DNA from 4 places in the Streptomyces sp. NPDC056452 genome. Region 2 is predicted to be linked to each of the others. Evidence: riboswitches for the same ligand, from Rfam matches in the RefSeq annotation. Region 2 holds a riboswitch; each other region holds the start of a gene.
What was found. A riboswitch is a leader RNA that binds a small molecule or an ion and turns the genes downstream of it on or off. The one in region 2 is predicted to bind cobalamin.
Positions count from the first base shown of each region.

Region 1: it holds a riboswitch for cobalamin, as region 2 does, so the genes downstream of both, ACFQ6X_RS28700 (ribonucleoside-diphosphate reductase subunit alpha) here and ACFQ6X_RS22545 (ABC transporter substrate-binding protein) in region 2, are expected to answer to the same signal.
Region 3: it holds a riboswitch for cobalamin, as region 2 does, so the genes downstream of both, ACFQ6X_RS21970 (cobalamin biosynthesis protein) here and ACFQ6X_RS22545 (ABC transporter substrate-binding protein) in region 2, are expected to answer to the same signal.
Region 4: it holds a riboswitch for cobalamin, as region 2 does, so the genes downstream of both, cobN (cobaltochelatase subunit CobN) here and ACFQ6X_RS22545 (ABC transporter substrate-binding protein) in region 2, are expected to answer to the same signal.

Region 1 covers NZ_JBHTRI010000035.1:4,738-10,075, reverse strand. The annotation lists gene ACFQ6X_RS28700 (ribonucleoside-diphosphate reductase subunit alpha) at 1-1,152, opposite strand, end outside; cobalamin riboswitch at 1,285-1,416, opposite strand; gene ACFQ6X_RS28695 (GNAT family N-acetyltransferase) at 1,462-1,962, opposite strand; gene mctP (monocarboxylate uptake permease MctP) at 2,092-3,729, opposite strand; gene ACFQ6X_RS28685 (DUF3311 domain-containing protein) at 3,726-3,980, opposite strand; gene ACFQ6X_RS28680 (GntR family transcriptional regulator) at 4,162-4,926, opposite strand; gene ACFQ6X_RS28675 (sugar ABC transporter substrate-binding protein) at 5,213-5,338, shown strand, end outside.
Region 2 covers NZ_JBHTRI010000023.1:34,601-39,938, forward strand. The annotation lists gene ACFQ6X_RS22535 (carbohydrate kinase) at 1-247, shown strand, start outside; gene ACFQ6X_RS22540 (acyl-CoA dehydrogenase) at 297-2,189, shown strand; cobalamin riboswitch at 2,465-2,649, shown strand; gene ACFQ6X_RS22545 (ABC transporter substrate-binding protein) at 2,681-3,748, shown strand; partial or broken gene ACFQ6X_RS22550 (FecCD family ABC transporter permease) at 3,793-4,828, shown strand; gene ACFQ6X_RS22555 (ABC transporter ATP-binding protein) at 4,825-5,338, shown strand, end outside.
Region 3 covers NZ_JBHTRI010000022.1:52,133-57,470, forward strand. The annotation lists gene ACFQ6X_RS21950 (alpha/beta hydrolase) at 1-146, opposite strand, end outside; gene ACFQ6X_RS21955 (class II aldolase/adducin family protein) at 215-874, opposite strand; gene ACFQ6X_RS21960 (anion permease) at 1,190-2,452, shown strand; gene ACFQ6X_RS21965 (hypothetical protein) at 2,465-2,686, shown strand; cobalamin riboswitch at 2,850-2,977, shown strand; gene ACFQ6X_RS21970 (cobalamin biosynthesis protein) at 3,107-4,054, shown strand; gene ACFQ6X_RS21975 (cobyric acid synthase) at 4,051-5,338, shown strand, end outside.
Region 4 covers NZ_JBHTRI010000019.1:61,809-67,146, reverse strand. The annotation lists gene cobN (cobaltochelatase subunit CobN) at 1-1,483, opposite strand, end outside; cobalamin riboswitch at 1,515-1,666, opposite strand; gene cobG (precorrin-3B synthase) at 1,879-3,156, shown strand; gene ACFQ6X_RS19785 (precorrin-8X methylmutase) at 3,224-3,850, shown strand; gene ACFQ6X_RS19780 (precorrin-2 C(20)-methyltransferase) at 3,847-5,338, shown strand, end outside.

The DNA.
Region 1 (5,338 bases), on a different contig from region 2:
GTATGCGGCATCGAACTCGTCGCCCCACAGGTCGACAAGCTCGGGGGTGTCGGCAGGGGAGAACAGCGACCACTCGGTGTCCGCGTCGACGCGCCGCATGAACTCGTCGGGGATCCAGTGCGCCAGATTCAGGTTGTGCGTGCGGCGCTGGTCCTCGCCCGTGTTGTCGCGCAGCTCCAGGAACTCCTCGATGTCCGCGTGCCAGGTCTCCAGGTACACGGCGGCAGCACCCTTGCGGCGGCCCCCCTGGTTGACCGCGGCGACCGAGGCGTCGAGCGTCTTCAGGAACGGCACGATGCCGTTGGAGTGCCCGTTGGTGCCACGGATCAGCGAACCCCGGGCGCGGATACGGGAGTACGAGAGGCCGATGCCCCCTGCGTGCTTCGACAGCCGCGCCACCTGGTGGTAGCGGTCGTAGATCGAGTCGAGCTCGTCCAGCGGGGAGTCCAGCAGGTAGCAGGAGGACATCTGCGGGTGCCGGGTGCCGGAGTTGAACAGGGTGGGCGAGGAGGGGAGGTAGTCGAGCCGGCTCATCAGCCCGTACAGCGAGGTGACTTCGTCCAGGGCGCGCTCGGAGGTGTCCTCGGCGAGGCCGGCGGCCACCCGGAGCATGAAGTGCTGCGGGGTCTCGATGACCTGGCGGGTGAGCGGATGGCGCAGCAGGTAGCGGCTGAACAGCGTCCGCAGCCCGAAGTAGCCGAAGCGGTCGTCGGCGCCGTCGTCGAGAGCCTGCCCGACCAGCGCGTCGAGGGCGTCCGCGTGCAGCGTGACGAACTCGGCCGTACGGTCCGCGATCAGACCCTCGCGGTGGCCGACGGCGACCGAGGCGGAGAAGGAGACGGCGCCCTGGCCGGCGGCCTCGTCCGCGATGGTGCGGGTGAGGAGCCGTGCGGCGAGCCGGGAGTAGGCGGGGTCCTCGGAGATCAGGCCCGCGGCGGCCTCGGTGGCCAGCGAGCGCAGCTCGGCCTCGTCCGAACGGGCGTTGCGGCCGCGCAGTGCGGCGGCGGCGACCCGTCCGGGGTCGGTGTCGGGCAGATCGACGGTGAGGTCGGTCAGGGTCCGCAGCAGTGCGGTCCCGGGCCCGTCGGGAGTGGCGTGCGTGGACTCGGCTGAATCGACCGCTGAAACCGGATCGGCTGGCGCGATGGTCACTGGGACTATCCCTCGCTCGGCTCGGGGCCGGCGGGAGCGGGGGCAGCCGGGCAGGACGACCCGGGTCGGGGCAGCACCGCGCGGCGTCCACCGGCCTTCCGCGAGGCCCGGACGTCTGGCGTCCGGTTCGGTCGAGCCGGACGCGCTGTCGGCAGGTCTTCGGACTCCCGGGTGCGCAGAAGCACACCGATCACACCGTTGCGGGACAGTTCCGGATTCGCACCGGATTCCCCTGCGGAGACAGCGAGCACGAGCATACATGTGGGGGCCGCCGGACATGGCAGCCCCCACATGTTGTGTCGTGCTCGATCAGAGCTCCAGGCGGAATGTCAGGAGGGAGATGTTCTCGACGGGCTTCCAGTCGCGTTCCGGAGTCCGTACGAAGCCCAGGCGCCGGTAGATCCGATGGGCGCCGAGCATGGCCTGCTGCGTCGACAGGACGAGACCGGAGACGCCCTCCGTGGCCCGTGCCCGGTCGATACAGGCCCGTACGAGCGCCTCGCCCGCCCCGCGCCCACGGGCTTCGCGGGAGACGGCCAGCATCCGGAATTCGGCCTCGTCCGCCCGGGCGATGTCCGCCCACGGGCTGCCGGGTGCCGCGTAGGTCACGCCGCCGAGCAGCGTGCCGTCACCGCCCACCGCGACGAGTACCTCCGCCTCGGCGGCCCGGCGCCCGACCGCGCGCAGTTCGGCCAGATAGGGGTCGTCGGCGCCGAAGTCCAGCAGCTCGTCCGCGAGATACGCCTCGGCGGTGATGCCGGCCAGTGCCTCGTGCTCCTGGAGGCCGACGGGCCTGATCGAGATGTCCATGGGCTGGAGTCTGCCGCAGGCGGAAGCGAGGGTCGAACTCCTTTGCGGCGGCCCGGAACGGAGCGGGCCGCCGCGCCCCCGTGGGGGACGTGGCGGCCCGCTGCGCAACCGGCTCTCGTCGGGACGGGGTCAGTGACCGCCGCCCGGGGCGCCCACGGTGGCCGGCGGGAGCTCCACCTTGACACCCGGGTCGCCCGCGTCCGCCGTGTAGTCGGACGGGGAGGTCTCGTCGATCCCGGCCGGTGCCTTCAGCGCGTTCAGGACGAAGGTCAGGACGACCACCACGACGACGTTCAGCACGAACGCGGTCAGACCGATGTAGCCGATCTCGCCGATGCCGGGGATCTCCTTCGAGGAGCCGCCGAAGTGCTTCTGGGTCGGGCTGGCGACGCCGTACGCGGCGACCGTGCCGTAGATCATGCCGACCGCCCAGCCCGCGATCAGGGCCCAGCGGTGGAACCACCGGGTGAACAGGCCGCCCACCAGGGCCGGCATCGTCTGGAGGATCCAGATCCCGCCGAGCAGCTGGAAGTTGATCGCGACCGTCTTGTCCATGGTGAGGACGAAGGCGAGCGCGCCGACCTTGACCAGGAGCGAGACCAGCTTGGAGACCTTGGTCTCCTCGGCCGGGGTCGCGTCGGGCTTGATGAAGTCCTTGTAGATGTTGCGGGTGAAGAGGTTCGCCGCGGCGATCGACATGATCGCGGCGGGCACCAGCGCACCGATCCCTATCGCGGCGAAGGCCACACCGGCGAACCAGTCGGGGAACATGTTCTCGAACAGCTGCGGAATGGCCAGCTGGCCGTTGTCCACCTTCACCCCGGCGGCGATCGCCATGAAGCCGAGCAGGGCCAGAAGACCGAGCATCAGCGAATACAGCGGCAGGATCGTGGTGTTGCGCCGGATCACGTCACGGCTGCGGCTGGAGAGCGTCGCCGTGATGGAGTGCGGGTACATGAAGAGCGCCAGCGCCGAACCCAGTGCCAGCGTGGCGTAGCCCCACTGGCCCATCTCTCCCGGGACAAGACCGGCGACGGGCTTCCCCGCGGCTTCGTTCTTGGTCGCGAACGCCTCGCCCGCCTTGGCGAAGATGTCGTCGAATCCGCCGAGCTTGATGGGGATGTAGATGATGGCCACCGCGATGACCAGATAGATCAGGCCGTCCTTGACGAAGGCGATCAGCGCGGGCGCGCGCAGCCCCGAGGAGTAGGTGTACGCGGCCAGTACGGCGAACGCGATCAGCAGCGGCAGGTCCTTGATGAACCAGTGCGTGGTCTCGCCGCCGCCGACGCCCATGACGTCCAGCACGGCCTGGATGCCGACGAGCTGGAGGGCGATGTACGGCATCGTGGCGAGGATGCCGGTGACCGCGACCGCCAGCGACAGCCCCTTCGAGCCGAAGCGTCCGCGGACGAAGTCCGAGGTGGTCACGTAGCCGTGCTTGTGCGAGACCGACCAGAGCCGCGGCAGGAAGGTGAAGATCAGCGGGTAGACGAGGATCGTGTACGGGACGGCGAAGAAGCCCGCAGCGCCCGCCGCGTAGATCGCCGCGGGGACCGCGACGAAGGTGTACGCCGTGTAGAGGTCACCGCCGAGCAGGAACCAGGTGACCCAGGTGCCGAACGACCGTCCGCCCAGGCCCCATTCGTCGAGACTCGCCTCGTTCTCGGCCTTGCGCCAGCGCGAGGCCATGAATCCGATGACCGTGACGGCCAGGAAGAAGAAAATGAATACGGCGAGTGCGACGCCGTTCACGCCGTCCTTCATGCTGACGCACCTCCCTTGCGGGAGCGCTGGTCACGCTGCCACAGCTTGTACGCGACCATCGTGAGAGCGGTCGAGATGAGCACCCAGAGCATCTGGTACCAGTAGAAGAACGGGATGCCGATAAAGGTCGGATCGACCTTCGCGTACGAACCCACCCAGAGCATCGCCACGAACGGCGCGATAAGACAGAGGGCGATAATCACCCTTGTGGGTGTCACTGTTGGTCGTTTCACGACCGTATCTTCCGGCATGTGGCGACTCCGTCCCCTCGCTGATCACCGATTGCAATGCGCACGAAATCTAGGCGAGGGTTCCGGCAACCGTCACCCCCCGTCCGCATTGCGGTCCTGCAACGGTCCTGCGTCGCCCGAAATGACTGATCCCCCTGCGCCGGCAGGGGGATCAGTCATATCGGTATTCCGGGGGCTTTTCTCAGTCGGTGGGCCGCTTCAGACGTGCCACGAACTTGTACCGGTCGCCGCGGTACACCGAGCGGACCCACTCCACCGGCTCGCCGTGTCCGTCGATCGAATGCCGGGACAGCATGAGCATCGGCAGGCCGACGTCCGTACCGAGCAGTCCCGCCTCGCGCGGGGTGGCGAGAGAGGTCTCGATGGTCTCCTCGGCCTCGGCGAGCCGGACGTCGTACACCTCCGCCAGCGCGGTGTAGAGAGAGGTGTACTTCACCAGTGAACGGCGCAGCGCGGGAAAGCGTTTGGCCGAAAGGTGGGTGGTCTCGATGGCCATGGGCTCACCGCTCGCGAGCCGGAGCCGCTCGATGCGCAGCACCCGTCCGCCCGCCGTGATGTCGAGCAGCCCGGCGAGCGTGTCGTCCGCTGTGACGTAACCGATGTCCAGCAGTTGGGACGTCGGCTCCAGACCCTGGGCGCGCATGTCCTCGGTGTACGAGGTGAGCTGCAGCGCCTGGGACACCTTCGGCTTCGCGACGAACGTGCCCTTGCCCTGGATGCGCTCCAGCCGGCCCTCGACGACCAGTTCCTGCAGGGCCTGGCGCACGGTGGTGCGCGAGGTGTCGAACTCGGCCGCCAGGGTCCGTTCGGGCGGCACAGGCGTGCCGGGCGGCAAGGTGTCGGTCATGTCGAGGAGATGGCGCTTGAGCCGGTAGTACTTCGGGACGCGCGCCGTTCGCGCACCCGCGCCGGTCTCGCTCGTACTGCTGGCCCCGTCGGCACCCATGGCCCGCCTTCCCGACTGCTGCGTTGCTGCCGTCACCGGCTCCTCCGTCTGTCGCGGCTCACATGGTGGCACGGTCCGGTCACGGGTCGTCGCCCTCCCTTAGATGTCGGTCCTATAACGGACGCGAGTGCACTTCTTATACACCCTTGACACCCCTAAAGGTCTAGGCCAAGCTCCCGGTACTGGTCTAAACCATTAAAGACCAGGTCCCAGACCCACAGGCAGTACTGGTCGTACATTTCCGCGGTGGGCGGGGGGTTGCTGGTATCCCTGAGGAGGGTGTGGCATGAAGCGCAAGCTCATAGCGGCAGTAGGCGTCGCAGCGATGATGACCGGTATCGCGGCGTGTGGTGGGGACAGTGGCGACAACGCTTCGAAGGACCCGAAGGACCGTACCGAGAGCCTGACGGTC
Region 2 (5,338 bases):
CGTCGACACGGTGGGAGCGGGCGACGCGTTCATGTCCGGCACGCTCCACGCCCTGGCAGCGCACGGACTGCTCGGGGAGGGCGGCCGCGCACGGCTGCGCTCACTGGACACCGGGACGCTGGGCGACGTGCTGCGCCACGGCTCGGCTTCGGCCGCCGTGACCGTGGCACGGGCCGGTGCCCTTCCGCCCGACGAGGAGGAGCTGGCGGCGGGACTGACCGGGGCGCCTGTCCCCAGGGCGGCCTGAGGACGGGGCCGCCGGTGTCCTCCCGCCCGCCCCGGTCGTTTAGTCCTTCATGACCGTGACCCTTACCGACACCGTCCAACCGTCCACGGCCGATCTGCTGACCGGAGTCCTCCTCGGCGCGGACTTCCGCCGGGAGCACGGCTTCTGGCGGCGGCTGATCAGTACAGAACCGTTCCGCCGCCCCGCGGGCGGTACCCCCGAAGAGCGGCTCTCCCTCGCCTACGACCGGCTGCGGATCCTCAACCGGTCCCTCGACAGCGGAGCCCGCCTCGCCGCCGACCCGCGCGCGCTGGCCGCCCTGCACGAATGGCTGGGCCCGGTGGACCCCGCGCTCACCACCGTTGCGGGCATCCACTACAGCCTCTTCCTCGGCAGTCTTCTCGACCACGACGCCGGCACGGACCGCGATCTGTCCGACTTTCTGGGGATGCGGCGCATCGGCGCCTTCCTCTGTACGGAGGTGGCGCACGGCAACGACGCGGCGTCCCTGGAGACGACCGCGACGTACGACCGCGAGCGGGACGGGTTCGTCCTGCACACCCCGAACGCGGGGGCGCAGAAGTTCATGCCCAACACCAGTCCTGCGGGAGGACCGAAGACCGGGCTCGTCGCCGCACGCCTTCTCGCCGACGGGACGGACCACGGCGTCCACCTCTTCCTGGTGCCGCTCACCGACGACGTACAGGCCCTTCCAGGGGTACGGGTCCGGCGCCTGCCGGCCCGGATGGGCAGCCCCGTGGACCACTGCCTGACCTCGTTCGACCGGCTGTTCGTGGGGCGGGACGCCTTGCTGGGAGACGGGAGGATGCCGGGCGGGGACGGAGGGTTCAGCAGTACCCCCGCCGACCGGCGGCGCCGCTTCCTGACATCCATCGGCCGTGTGACCCCGGGGCGGATCTCCATGAGCGCCTGCGCGGCCGGATCCGCCCGCGCCACGCTGGCGGTCGCCGTCCGCTACGGCGGCCATCGCATGATCTCCGGCACCCGGGGTGCCGGGCAGATTCCGGTGAACGCCCACCGGACCCACCACGGGCCGCTCGCCTCGGCCATGGCCACGGTCTTCGCCATGAGCCTGCTGCACCGCCGGGCTCTGGACCGGTGGGAGCGCCGCTCCGGTGAGGACAGGGCGGAGGCGGAACGCCTGGTGGCGGTCGCCAAGGGGTGGATCACCTGGCAGGCCCGCGCGGTCATCGTCGAGTGCCGTGAACGCTGCGGTGCGCAGGCGTTGTTGGAGAACAACGGCATGACGGAGCTGGTCACCGGGGTCGAAGGCGCCATCACGGCCGAGGGCGACAACCTCGCCGTCCACGCGAAGGCGGCGGCGGACATGTTCTTCGCCGCCGGACCGGCACCCGGTGACCCCTCGCAGGACCCGGCGGACGGGACCGGCAACATCCCGGCCGACCGGACCCCCGGTGAGCTGGCCGACCCCCGGTTCCTCGGCAGGCTCCTCGACGCGGTGGAGGAGATCTGGTTCACCCGGGCCAGGGAACGCGCGCTCCGGGCACCGCACGACGACGCGCTCGCGCGGTGGAACGCGGCCTCCGGTGCCGCCCTGCGCGGGGTCGAGGCCCACGCGTACCGACAGGCGGCCGAGGGGTACGCCGAGGCACTGGCCACGCTCCCCGAGGGGGCCGCCCGGGAGCGACTGGCCGAGCTGCAGCGGCTGTTCGCCCTCCAGTGGGTGGCACGCAACAGCGGGGACCTGCTGGCGGCAGGTCACCTGACCGCCCAGCAGGTCGACGAACTGCCCGAGGCCACCGAGGAACTGATCGCGGCCGTCGCCGCACACGCACCCGAACTGGTCGAGTCCTTCGCGCTGCCGGAAGAGCTGCTCGCCGACTGGCCGATCGCAGGACCGGACTACGCCGACGCGTACGACGACCCGGACGGCCCCTGGCACCGGGGCCCGGCCGAGCCCTCGCCGCCGGCCGCACGGTGAGCGGCCGACGGCCCGTCCGGACACCACCCGGTGCGGCCGGGGCCCGGCGTGTGCGCGAGGCCGCCGAGATCCTCGGCCTGCGGGTTGTCCTGCTCGCGTACTGGGGCACGGCGTCCGTACTCGCCCGCCGGCGTGGACGCCGCACGTGAGAGCCGGAGAATCGGTTCGGCGCAGGTCCTGACCCCGAGCGCAGGTCCCGGTCGAGGAGGGGCCGGTGCGGGGGACGCCCCACCCGCCGTGCCGGCCGCGGCCCCCGAGGCCTGCGTTCAGCTGCGTGATAGCTTGCAGAGGCCAGTCACACTCCACGTGGAGTCAGGGAATCCGGTGCGAAACCGGAGCTGACGCGCAGCGGTGAGGGGGACGGGCGGGGCCACGGCCACTGGACACCCTCGGGGTCCGGGAAGGCGTCCCGTCCGGATGAACCCGAGTCCGAAAACCTGCTGGCACCCGTTTCCCGTACCGGGAGCGGTGCTTCGTACCGGGCTCCGCGCATGAGCCCCAGGACGCAGAGGGACCCAGTGCCGCCCATAGCCAGTACCGTACGCCGAACCGCCCTGCTCACGGCGGGACTTGTCCTGCTGACCGCCTGCGGTGGCGGTTCGTCCGACAAGACGACGCAGGACGCCGGCGCCGCCGGTTACCCCGTGACGCTGAAGAACTGCGGACGCACCGTCACCGTCGCGGCCGCCCCGCACCACGCGGTCTCCCTGGACCAGGGGTCGACGGAGATCCTGCTCTCGCTCGGCCTCGCCGACCGGCTGGCGGGCACCTCCACCTGGACCGATCCGGTGATGAAGGGCCTGGAGAAGGCCAGTGCGAGCGTCCCCCGCATCGCCGAGAACCGGCCCTCTTCGGAGAAGGTCCTCGACAAGGAACCCGACTTCATCAGCTCCTCGTTCGAATCGACGCTCGGCAAGGGCGGTGTCGCGCCCCGCGAACAGTTCGAGGACCTCGGCGTCCCCACCTACGTCTCGCCGGCCGACTGCACCGCCAAGGACAACAGCAAAGGCGGGGACGGTTCCCGTACGAAGCCGCTGACCATGGAGAGCGTCTACACCGAAGTGCACGATCTGGCCAAGGTGTTCGGCGTCCAGGAACGCGGTGACGAGCTCGTCGCCCGCCTCCGGGCACGTATCGGCAAGGCGACCGCAGGCATCGAGGCATCGGACGCCACCCTGCTCTACTGGTTCGCCAACGCCGAGTCGCCCTACCTCGCGGGCTGCTGCGGGGCGCCCGGCATCATCACCGAGGAGCTCGGCGCGAAGAACGTCTTCGACGACACCCACGAGGAGTGGCCCCAGATCAACTGGGAGACCGTCGCCGACCGCAACCCCGACGTCCTGGTCATCGGCGACCTGACCCGCAAGTCGCAGACCGCCGAGAGCGCCGAGAAGAAGATCCAGTTCCTGGAGTCCAATCCCGCCACGAGGAACATGGACGCCGTCCGGCACAAACGCTACGTCCTCCTCAGCGGCCAGGCCATGAACCCCTCCATCCGTACCGTCGAAGGCGTGGAGCTCGTGGCCGCAGGGCTGCGCGGCTTCGGGCTCGCGGGGTGACCGACACCCGACAGGCCGCCGGCGTACGCGCACCGGAGGCACCGGTGTCACGCCCGGCCGGTGTCCGTGTCCTGCGCGACGGCCTCCTGTGGAGCTGCGGGACGGCGCTCCTGCTCCTGTCCGTCGCGGTCGCCGTCACCATCGGGCCCGCCCGGATCTCGGTCCCGGACGTCTGGTCCGCGGTGGCGGCCCATCTCGGCCCCGGGGACTCGCGGCTCAGCCCGATCCGGGACGGGATCATCTGGAACCTGCGCATGCCCCGCACCCTGCTCGCCGCGGTGTGCGGAGCCGGACTCGCGGTGTGCGGCACCGTCATGCAGTCACTGCTGCGCAACCCGCTCGCCGACCCGTTCGTCCTCGGTGTCTCCTCGGGGGCGTCCACCGGAGCGGTCGTGGTCGTCATCCTCGGAGCGGGTGGGGGGAGCGGTGTCGATCTCGGCCGGTGCCTTCATCGGCGCCCTCTGCTCGTTCGCCCTCGTTCTGCTGCTCAGCCACACGCTCGGCGGGACGACCGACCGGGTCGTCCTCTCCGGTGTGGCGGCGATGCAGCTCTTCTCCGCGCTCACCTCCTTCGTCGTGATGACCGCCGCCGACGCCGAGCAGACCCGCGGTGTGCTGTTCTGGCTGCTCGGCTCCCTGAGCGGGGTCGGCTGGACCGATGTGTGGATGTGCGCGGCAGTGCTCGCCGTGGCACTGCTGATCTGCCTCGGACACGCCCGTACGCTCGACGCCTTCGCCTTCGGCCAGGACGCGGCGGCCACCCTCGGCGTCCATGTCGCCCGCACCAGAATCGTGCTGCTCTGCACCACTGCGCTGTTGACCGCGGCGCTCGTCAGCTCGGCGGGCGCCATCGGCTTCGTCGGCCTCGTCCTGCCGCACGCGGCCCGCGCCCTGACCGGCTCGGGGCACCGGCGTCTCCTGCCGGTCACCGCGCTCGCCGGGGCGGTGTTCCTGGTCTGGGTCGACACCCTGGCCCGCACCGTCCTAGACCCGCAGGAGGTACCGGTCGGAGTGGTCACCGCCCTCATCGGTGTGCCCGCCTTCGTGCTGGTCCTGTACCGCACCCGGAGGGCCACATGACCGCCGCCGCGACCGAGGGCCTGCGGGCCGAGCGCGTGACGCGGGAAGCGGGCGGGCGGATCGTCCTCGACGGAGTGGACATCGCGCCGCCGCCCGGTGCCACGGTCGGACTCCTGGGGCCCAACGGATCCGGCAAGTCCACACTGCTCCGCATCATGGCCGGCGTCCTCGGCCCGGGCGCGGGCGCGGTGACCCTCGACGGCCGTACCCTCGCGGAGACCGGCCGCCGCACCGTCGCCCGACGCGTCGCCGTGGTCGACCAGCACGCAACGACCCAGGTCGAGTTGAGTGTCCTGGACGTCGTCCGCCTCGGCCGCATCCCGCACCGCCGTGCCTGGACGGCGCCCGGCCGCGAGGACGAGGACGCCGTGCGTGAGGCGCTGGAGCGTACAGGCCTGGCCGACCGCACCGAGCAGTCCTGGCACACCCTGTCCGGCGGTGAGCGCCAGCGCGTCCAGATCGCCCGTGCACTCGCGCAGCGGCCTCGTGAACTCCTCCTGGACGAGCCGA
Region 3 (5,338 bases), on a different contig from region 2:
ACCGTGAGTCTGCGGTCTCCGGGGAAGGGGCGTGGCGACGGGGCCCCGAGGGCGGCGTCGCTGGCGTACCGGCCGGCCGCGACCGCTGCCGCTCCGACGCCGAGGATCGTGGAGACGGCTGCTGCCGTCGCTGTTGCCGGGCGCACGGCTCCAGTGTCCTGGGCTACGGCGCGGGCTGCCAGTGGGACGGGGCCGTACGGTGCCGGCCCCGGGCTCAGCCGGGCTGGCCGTACCCCTTCAGGGCGTCCTGTACGTCGCTCAGCTGGGCGCGCGAGAGCAGGGACGGGTGGCGGCCGGGCACGGAGCTCGCGGTGAGCCAGAGCCTGCACATCCATTCGAGCTGGGCGGTGCGGTCGTAGGCCTCGTCGAGGGTGTCGCCGTAGGTGACCGTTCCGTGGTTCTGCAGCAGGCAGCCGGTGCGGTCGCGCAGGGCGGTGAGCATGTTCCCGGCAAGCTCCCGCGTCCCGTACCGGGCGTAGGCGGCGGTACGGACGGGGCCGCCGAGCATGGCGGCGGCGTAGTGCACCAGCGGGACCTCGTCGACGAGGGTGGAGACGGCCGTGGCGTGCACCGCGTGCGTGTGGACGACGGCGGCGGCGTCGCTGTTGCCGTAGACGGCCAGGTGGAGGGGGAGCTCGCTGGTCGGGGTCATGGTCCCGAGGACCTGGCGCCCTTCGAGGTCGACGCCGACCGCGTCCCCGGGGCCCAGCCGGTCGTAGGGCACTCCGCTGGGGGTGACCAGGACGATTTCGCCGACCCGTGCCGACACGTTGCCCGAGGTGCCGACGACGAGTCCGTCCGCGGCCGTCCTGCGGGCCGTCGCGACGACGCCGTCCCATGCCCGCTCGATCGCGTCCCGGTCCTGATCATTCATGCGGCGATCCTAGGGGCCTGCGTCCGGATCACGCCGGGTCCGCGGGGTCCCGCCAGGACCTGTCGGGCGAAGCCGTCGCGAAGCACGTGACCGATGTCTCTCCAATGGGGCAAATGCGGCAGACCAGATGCGGTGCGGAACCCGGCGAAGGCCGGTTCCCGCACCGCCGCGGGCCGGTGCAACCGCCCTCGGCGCACACAAGCGGAATGCCTGTTCGCGCTTGGAGTCACCGCACCGCCCTGCCCAGTTCATCTTCCGTTCACCCAGGTTGCTTACGTTCCTACAGCCACTGACGTCGAACGATTGCCTGGGTAAATGGAACACATCACGCTGCTGCTCGCGATCGTGATCGTGACAGCTCTCGTGTTCGATTTCACGAACGGTTTCCACGACACCGCCAACGCGATGGCCACCACCATCTCGACCGGCGCCCTCAAGCCCAAGACAGCGGTGGCCATGTCCGCCGTTCTCAACCTCGTCGGCGCGTTCCTGTCGGTGGAGGTCGCCAAGACGATCTCCGGCGGGATCATCAACGAGAACGGCCTCAGAACCGAGGTCATCTTCGCGGCGCTCGTCGGCGCCATCCTGTGGAATCTCCTGACCTGGCTGGTGGGTCTGCCCTCCAGTTCCTCCCACGCACTCTTCGGCGGCCTCATCGGCGCCGCGGTGATGTCGGCCGGCTGGTCCTCGATCAACGGCGGCACCGTCGTCACGAAGGTCCTCCTGCCCGCGATCGCGGCCCCCCTCGTCGCCGGCCTGGCCGCGCTGCTGGCCACGAAGCTGACGTACCGCCTCAACCGGAAGGTCACCGACGAGGCGCAGCTGAAGTCGACCGCCAAGGGCTACCGGGCCGGACAGATCGCCTCGGCGGGTCTCGTCTCGCTCGCCCACGGCACCAACGACGCCCAGAAGACGATGGGCATCATCACCCTGGCCCTGGTCACCGGTGGCGTGCTCGCCCCCGGCTCCAACCCGCCGGTCTGGGTCATCGCCTCCGCCGGTATCGCGATCGCGATGGGCACCTACCTCGGCGGCTGGCGCATCATCCGCACCATGGGCAGCGGCCTCACCGAGCTCAAGCCGCCGCAGGGCTTCGCCGCCCAGACCAGTGCGGCCACGGTCATCCTGGCCTCCTCGCACCTCGGCTTCTCCCTCTCCACCACCCAGTCCTGCTCCGGCGCCGTGATGGGCGCCGGTCTCGGACGCAAGGGGGGCGTGGTCCGCTGGTCCACCGCCACCCGCATGTTCATCGCCTGGGGCCTGACCCTGCCGGCCGCCGGTCTGGTCGGCGCGGGCGCGGAGTTCCTCACCAAGCAGGGCCCCTGGGGTGTCGGCGTGGTCGCCGTGCTCCTCGTCGCGGGCTCCGCTGCCATCTGGCTGCTGTCGCGCCGCAAGCCGGTCGACCACACCAACGTCAACGCGACGGACGCCGAGCCCGCGGGCGTCGTCACCACCGCCATCGCGGCCGTCAGCCCGCCGCCCGTCGGCTCCGGCGTCCCGGACCTCAAGACCACCATCCCGGCCCCGGCCCCGACGGCCGGATCCCCGGCCGACCCGGCCCGACCGGCCACGGTGTAAGGACAGATCCGTATGAACATCGACTGGGCAGCTCTCGCCTCCGTCTTCGGCGTCAGCCTCGTGGTCACCGTCGCACTGGTCGGCCTCTTCACCCTCGGCATCATCGGCCTCTCCAAGCAGGCATCGGCGGTGCAGTCCGGAGGGTCTCTCACGCTGGCGCGCACCGGCGCGTACGCCTGCTTCGGGCTGTGCGCGGCGGCGGTCGCCTACGGGATCTATCTGATCGTCGTCTGACCACCCCGGCGCCGAGCCGCCGTCTCCTCCCGTCGGGCCGGACACACCACGTGTGTGTCCGGCCCGATGTGCGTCTGCGCACACTGCACTCCCGCAGGTCAACGGCAGGTTGACGGGCGTTCACGGGGCGTGGTGGACTGCCGGTGCCATTTACGGCGACAGGAGAGGAAGCCGGTGCGAATCCGGCGCGGTCCCGCCACTGTCACCGGGGAGCAGGCCCCCACACGGAAGTCACGGTCCGGCACGGACTGGAAGGCCGGGGGAACTGCGGATCCGGAAGCCAGGAGACTCTCGTCGCCGGTCACGTCGAACCAGGGCGCGGACCCTGAGTTAAGGACATCTGCCATGCCTGGCTGCCGTGCGTCGGTCCCTGTGTCACCCGCTCCGAAGGTCGTTCGAGGCACGACGGCCGGCTGAACCGTGCGAGCCGACCGCATCTTCGCGTACGGCGCCACCGCCGGATTGATCGGCGACCTGCTGCTCGGTGACCCCCGGCGGGGCCACCCCGTCGCCGCCTTCGGGCAGGCCGCGGCAGGCGTCGAGAGCCGGCTGTGGCGCGATCACCGCGGCTGGGGCGCCCTGCACGCGCTGGTCTGCGCCGGGGGCGCCGCCGGTGCCGCCGCGCTGGCCGCTCGTGCCGTACGGAACCGTCCCGCCGCGGCCGTGGCGCTGACCGCCGCCGCCACCTGGTCCGTCGTCGGCGGTACGTCGCTGGGGCGGGAGGCCCGCGCCATCGGCGGCGCGCTCGCCGCCGGTGACATCGAGGTGGCCCGCGAGCGGCTGCCGCACCTCTGCGGACGTGACCCCCAGGCCCTCGACGGACCCCAGATCGCCCGCGCGGTGGTGGAGTCGGTCGCCGAGAACACCTCCGACGCCGTCGTCGGCGCCCTGGTGTGGGGCGCCATCGGCGGTGTCCCGGGCCTCGTCGGGTTCCGGGCCGTCAACACCCTCGACGCCATGGTCGGCCACAGGTCGCCGCGCCACCGGCGCTACGGCTGGGCCTCGGCCCGTCTCGACGACCTCGCCGGCTGGCCCGGTGCCCGCCTCACCGCCGTGCTCGCCGTGGCCGCCGGCGGCCGTCCGCGCGAGGCCGTGCGGGCCTGGCGGGCCGACGCGGGAAAGCACCCGAGCCCCAACGCGGGCCCGGTGGAGGCCTCGTTCGCGGGTGCGCTCGGCGTGCGCCTCGGCGGGACCCTCGCGTACGGCGGGCGGGTCGAGCACCGGCCCGTGCTCAACGGGGCGACCGGCCGGGACGTGCACGTAGCGGATATCGAACGCGCGGTGCGGCTTTCGCGCCGTGTGAGTGTGCTGGCCCTCGGCGTGTGTGCGGCCGCGCGGCTGGCCTCGGGAAGGAGAGGCCGGGCATGAACGGCGGACAGGGCGGCGGGCTGCTGGTCGCGGGGACGACCTCGGACGCGGGCAAGAGCGTCGTCACGGCGGGTATCTGCCGGTGGCTGGTGCGCCGGGGGGTGAAGGTCGCGCCGTTCAAGGCGCAGAACATGTCGCTGAACTCGTTCGTGACCCGCGAGGGTGCGGAGATCGGCCGGGCCCAGGCGATGCAGGCGCAGGCCGCCCGGGTGGAGCCGAGCGTGCTCATGAATCCGGTGCTGCTCAAGCCCGGCGGTGACCGCTCCAGTCAGGTCGTCCTGATGGGGAAGCCGGTCGGCGAGATGAGCGCGCGCGGCTACCACGGCGGGCGCCAGGAATCGCTGCTGGGGACGGTCGTGGACTGTCTGGAGCAGCTCCGGGGCACGTATGACGCCGTGATCTGCGAGGGGGCGGGCAGTCCGGCCGAGATCAATCTGCGGCGCACGGACATCGTGAACATGGGCATCGCGCGTGCCGCCCGCTTCCCGGTGCTGGTCGTCGGGGACATCGACCGGGGCGGGGTGTTCGCCTCGTTCTTCGGTACGACGGCGCTGCTGAGCGCCGAGGACCAGTCGCTGGTCGCCGGGTACCTCGTCAACAAGTTCCGCGGCGATGTGTCGCTGCTGGAGCCCGGCCTGGACATGCTGTACGAGCTCACCGGGCGCCGTACGTACGGGGTGCTGCCGTTCGCCCACGGCCTCGGCATCGACGAGGAGGACGGGCTGCGGGTGTCGATGCGCGGCGCCGTGCGGGAGTCGGTCGTCGCGCCGCCCCACGGGCAGGACGTCCTGAGGGTCGCGGTGTGCGCCGTGCCGCTGATGTCGAACTTCACCGATGTGGACGCGCTGGCGGCCGAGCCGGGCGTGGTGGTGCGGTTCGTGGACCGGGCCGAGGAGCTCGCCGACGCGGACCTGGTGATCGTGCCCGGTACGCGCGGCACGGTGAAGGCGCTGGCGTGGCTGCGCGAGCGGGGGCTGGCCGACGCGCTGCTGCGGCGGGCCGCCGAGGGGCTTCCGGTGCTGGGGATCTGCGGCGGGTTCCAGGTGCTCGGTGAGTCCATCGAGGACGAGGTGGAGTCGCGGGCGGGGCTGGTCGACGGGCTGGGGCTGCTGCCGGTGCGGATCCGGTTCGGCCGGGAGAAGGTGCTGGGCCGGCCTGTCGGGTCGGCGCTCGGAGAGCCCGTGGAGGGGTACGAGATCCATCACGGGGTCGCCGAGGTGCGCGGCGGCGAGCCGTTCCTGGACGGGTGCCGGGTGGGCGCCGTGTGGGGGACGCACTGGCACG
Region 4 (5,338 bases), on a different contig from region 2:
AGGGCGGCAGATCGGGGTCGTGGTAGATCGCGATCGGGTTCTCACCGAAACCGCGCGGCGGCTGGATGAGGATCAGCAGATTGCCGCGGCGCAGGGCGGCGAGCACGATGTCGCCCTCGGGGTTGCGGGACCGGTCGAGGAACATCTCGCCCGGGGCCGGCCCCCAGTGCCGCTCGACGGCCTCGCGGAGATCGGCGGGCAGCGTGGCGAACCAGCGGCGGTAGTCGGCGGCGGGGATCCGGACCGGGTTGCGGGCCAGCTGCTCCTCGGTGAGCCACTCCTGGTCGTGGCCGCCGGCCTCGATCAGCGCGTAGATCAGCTCGTCGCCGTCGCCGGAGACCAGCCCGGGAATCTCTTCCTCGGGCCCGAAGTCGTAGCCCTCGGCGCGGAGTCTGCGCAGCAGGGCGACGGCGCTGGCGGGGGTGTCGAGGCCGACGGCGTTGCCGATGCGGGAGTGCTTGGTCGGGTACGCGGACAGGACGAGGGCGATCCGCTTGTCGGCGGCCGGGATGTGGCGGAGCCGGGCGTGCCGTACGGCGATCCCGGCGACGCGTGCCGCACGCTCGGCGTCGGCGACGTACGCCGGCAGGCCGTCCTCGTCGATCTCCTTGAAGGAGAACGGCACCGTGATCAGGCGCCCGTCGAACTCCGGCACCGCGATCTGGGTGGCCGCGTCCAACGGGGAGACGCCCTCGTCGTTCTCCTCCCAGGCGGCGCGGGGGCTGGTGAGGCACAGCGCCTGGAGCACCGGTACGTCGAGGCCGGTGAGGGCGCCCGCGTCCCAGGACTCGTCGTCGCCGCCCGCGGACGCGGTCGCCGGCTTGGTGCCGCCCGCCGCGAGGACGGTCGTCACGATGGCGTCGGCGGCCCGGAGTTCGTCGATGAGTTCGGGCTCGGGCGTACGGAGCGAGGCGACGTACAGCGGGAGGGCGCGGGCGCCCGCGTCCTCCACGGCGGTGCAGAGCGCTTCGATGAACGCCGTGTTCCCGCTCATGTGGTGGGCGCGGTAGTAGAGCACCGCGATGGTGGGCCCGGTGACGCCCTCACGGGCCGTCCGCTCCAGCGGGCCCCAGGCGGGGGCGGGGGCGGGCGGCTCGAAACCGTGGCCGGTGAGCAGCACCGTGTCGGACAGGAAGCGGGCCAGTTGCTCCAGGTTGGCGGGGCCGCCGTGCGCGAGGTAGGCGTGCGCCTCGGCGGCGATGCCGATGGGGACGGTGGACGCGGCCATCAGCTGGGCGTCGGGGGCCTGTTCACCGGTCAGCACGACGACGGGGCGACCGGTCGCCAGCACCTGGTCGAGGCCGTCCTGCCAGGCCCGTACGCCGCCGAGGAGGCGTACGACGACGAGGTCCGTGCCGTCCAGCAGCTCCGGGAGTTCCTCGAGGGAGAGCCGGGAGGGGTTGGCGTAGCGGTAGTTGACCGGGCCCGCGGATGCGCGGGCGCTGAGCAGGTCGGTGTCGGACGTCGACAGGAGCAGGATCATGCGGCGTCAGCCCTTCCTCGGGGTGTCCACGCCCCGGGCGGTGTCGGACGGCAGGAGTTCCTGACTCGCCCGGTCGTGGACCGGGCTCACAGTGGCGGGACCGCGCCGGAATCTCACCGGGCTTCCTCCCATGTCGCCGTCTGGCGATGGCGGGCCGAACGGACCGCCGCTAGGCATAGTAGGCGGCGGGTGGCCGGGCGTGACGAGATGCCCCTGGACGGGACTTGTCCCGGCCGCCCGACGGCCGGTTCTCGCCCTGCGGCGGACGGGGCCGGGGCACTGCCCCGGACAGCGACCCGGCCCCGGACCCTGGACCGGTCGCGGTTCCGGGTCCGGCCCGATGGGTGTCCTGCAGGTCACAGTCACCGTAGGACTGTGCCGCGGTCACGGTCGGTATGCTCGCCGCCATGCCCCCATCCGCCGTCCCGCCCCGGTCTCCGGGCGGTGATGCCTGCCCCGGAACACTGCGTCTGCACCGGGCGGACGACGGTGCGCTGGCGCGGGTCCGGCTGCCCGGCGGAGTGCTGACCGTTGCGCGGGCGAACGCCCTCGGGGAGGCCGCGGCCCGGCTGGGAGACGGTGAGTTGCATCTCACCTCGCGCGGCAATGTGCAGCTGCGCGGGCTCGCCCCGGACTGCGGTGCGGAGTTGGCCGGACTGCTGGGCAGGGCAGGGCTGCTGCCCTCCGAACGCCACGAGCGGATACGCAACATCGTCGCTTCCCCCCTCGCCGGACTCGACGGCCTCGGGTTCGCGGATGTCGGACCGTGGCTGGCCGGACTGGACCGTCTGCTGTGCGGGAGCGACCGTGCGACCGCGCTCTCCGGCCGCTTCCTGTTCGCGCTCGACGACGGCCGCGGTGACGTGGACGCCCTCGGCGCCGACCTCACCCTCCTGGCCCGTGACGACGGCGACGCGATGCTGCGCATCGGGGACACCGACGGTGTCCTGCGCATGCCGGCCTCCGAAGGGCCACGCGCCGCACTCCTCGCTGCCGAAGCGTTTCTGGACGCAGCCCCGGACACCGGTGCCTGGCGGGTGAAGGACCTGCCGGGCGGCGCCGCCGCGCTGGCCGACGACGTCGTACGGCGGTTGCGGCAGTCCGGTACCACCGTGTCGGAGGACCGCCACCCCCGCCCTCACGCATCCATCCCGCCTGTTCTCGGCCCCGTGCACGGCGGCCGCCGCGATGTCGCGCTGTCCGTCGGCGTACCGCTGGGGCGCCTGGACCCGAACCAGTGGCGGCTCCTGGCCGGCGCCGGCGACCTGCGGCTCACCCCGTGGCGCGGCGTCGTCGTCACCGGCGTCGCACCGGATCACGCGGACGAGCTGCTCGCCGCCCTCTCGGAGGCCGGTCTGATCACCGGGCCCGGCTCGCCGTGGGCCGGTGTCGGAGCGTGCATCGGACGGCCCGGCTGCGCGAAGTCGCTGGCCGACGTGCGGGCCGAAGCGGGGGCCGCCGTCGGACCCGCGGGACGACTGCCTGTGTACTGGTCCGGGTGCGAACGCCGGTGCGGCCATCCGCACGGGGAGTGGATCGACGTGGTCGCCACCCCGGACGGACACCGGATCTCCCATGTGACGGGGGACCGGTCGGACGCCATGGCGACGGTCCGGGACAACCCTGGCGCGCTGGCCGCCGCGGTGGCAGCGGCCCGAGGCTCTCGCACCTGACCGCGCATCACCTGTTCACCTGTGTCTGGCCGCCGGCCACCAACCCGATGAAGAAAGCGACAGCACTGTGCACCAGTACGAGAAGGACGGACCGGCGATCTACCGCCAGTCCTTCGCCACCATCCGCGCGGAGGCGGATCTGGCAGGGCTGCCCGCCGATGTGAGCCAGGTCGCCGTCCGCATGATCCATGCCTGCGGCATGGTCGACCTCGTACGCGACCTCGCCTTCTCGCCGGATGCCGTGGCCGACGCCCGCGCGGCGCTGCGGTCCGGTGCGCCCATCCTGTGCGACGTGGCCATGGTCGCCAGCGGGGTCACCCGCAAGCGGCTGCCGGCGGACAACGACGTGCTGTGCACCCTGTCCGACCCGGCCGTTCCGGAACTGGCCGCGAAGCTCGGCACCACCCGCAGCGCCGCCGCGCTGGAACTGTGGCGCGACCGCATGGAAGGGGCTGTCGTCGCCGTCGGCAACGCCCCCACCGCCCTCTTCCGGCTCCTGGAGATGATCGAGGAGGGCGCCCCGCGCCCCGCAGCCGTCATCGGGGTCCCGGTCGGCTTCATCGGCGCCGCCGAGTCCAAGGACGCGCTGGCCGCCCACCCGTCCCGCCTCGAGCACCTGATCGTGCGCGGCCGGCGCGGCGGCAGCGCCATGGCGGCGGCGGCCATCAACGCGATCGCCAGCGAGGAAGAGTGAGCGTGAGCGAGCACAAGAAGACCGGACGGCTGTACGGAGTCGGGCTCGGGCCCGGCGACCCGTCCCTGATGACCGTGCGCGCCGTGCAGGTCATCGGTGAGGCCGATGTCGTGGCGTACCACTCCGCCCGGCACGGCCGGTCCATCGCCCGTTCCATCGCGGCGCAGCACATCCGCGCCGACCACATCGAAGAGGCGCTGGTCTACCCCGTCACGACGGAGACCACCGACCATCCCGGCGGATACCGCGGCGCGCTGGACGAGTTCTACACCGAGGCCGCGGCCCGCCTCGCGGTACATCTCGACGCGGGGCGCACCGTCGCCGTGCTCGCCGAGGGCGACCCGCTGTTCTACGGCTCGTACCAGCACATGCACAAGCGGCTCGCGGACCGTTACCCCACCGAGGTCATCCCGGGTGTCACCTCGGTCAGCGCCGCCGCCGCCCGTCTGGGCACCCCGCTCGTCGAGGGCGAGGAGGTGCTGACGATCCTGCCGGGCACGCTGCCGGAGGAGGAGCTGACGGCACGTCTGGCGGCCACCGACTCGGCGGTGGTGATGAAACTGGGCCGCACGTTTCCTGCCGTGCGCCGGGCGTTCGAGGCGTCCGGGCGGCTCGCCGAGGCGCGGTACGTCGAGCGCGCCACCATGGCCGGGGAGCGCACCGGCGACCTGGCCGACACCGACGCCGACTCGGTGCCGTACTTCGCGGTCGCGGTGCTGCCGAGCCGGATCGACGCGCCCCGCCCCGAACGCGCCGCCGGATCCGGCGAGGTCGTCGTGGTGGGCACCGGTCCGGCCGGCCCGCTGTGGCTGACGCCCGAGACCCGCGGGGCGCTGGCCGCCGCCGACGACGTCGTCGGCTACACGACGTACCTGGACCGCGTGCCCGTACGTCCCGGGCAGCAGCGGCACGGCTCCGACAACAAGGTCGAGTCGGAACGCGCGGAGTTCGCGCTGGACCTGGCGCGGCGCGGTCGGCGGGTGGCCGTCGTGTCGGGCGGTGACCCGGGGGTCTTCGCCATGGCGACGGCCGTGCTGGAAGTGGCGTCGCAGGACGCGTACACGGACATAGCGGTACGGGTGCTGCCCGGCGTGACCGCGGCCAACGCCGCCGCCGCCCGCGCGGGTGCTCCGCTGGGCCACGACTACGCCACCATCTCGCTCTCGGACCGGCTCAAGCCCTGGGAGGTCATCGCCGAGCGGCTGCGCGCGGCGGCCACGGCCGATCTGGTGATGGCGCTGTACAACCCCGGTTCACGCAGCCGTACCTGGCAGGTCGGCAAGGCCCGCGACCTGCTGCTGGAGCACCGCTCCCCGGACACTCCCGTAGTGCTCGGGCGCGATGTCGGCGGCCCTGCGGAGCGTGTGCGCACGGTGCGGCTCGCCGATCTCGATCCGGCCGAGGTCGACATGCGGACGATCCTGATCGTGGGGTCCTCGCAGACCCGGTGGGTGCGGAGGGGGGACGGCCGGCAGATCGTCTGGACGC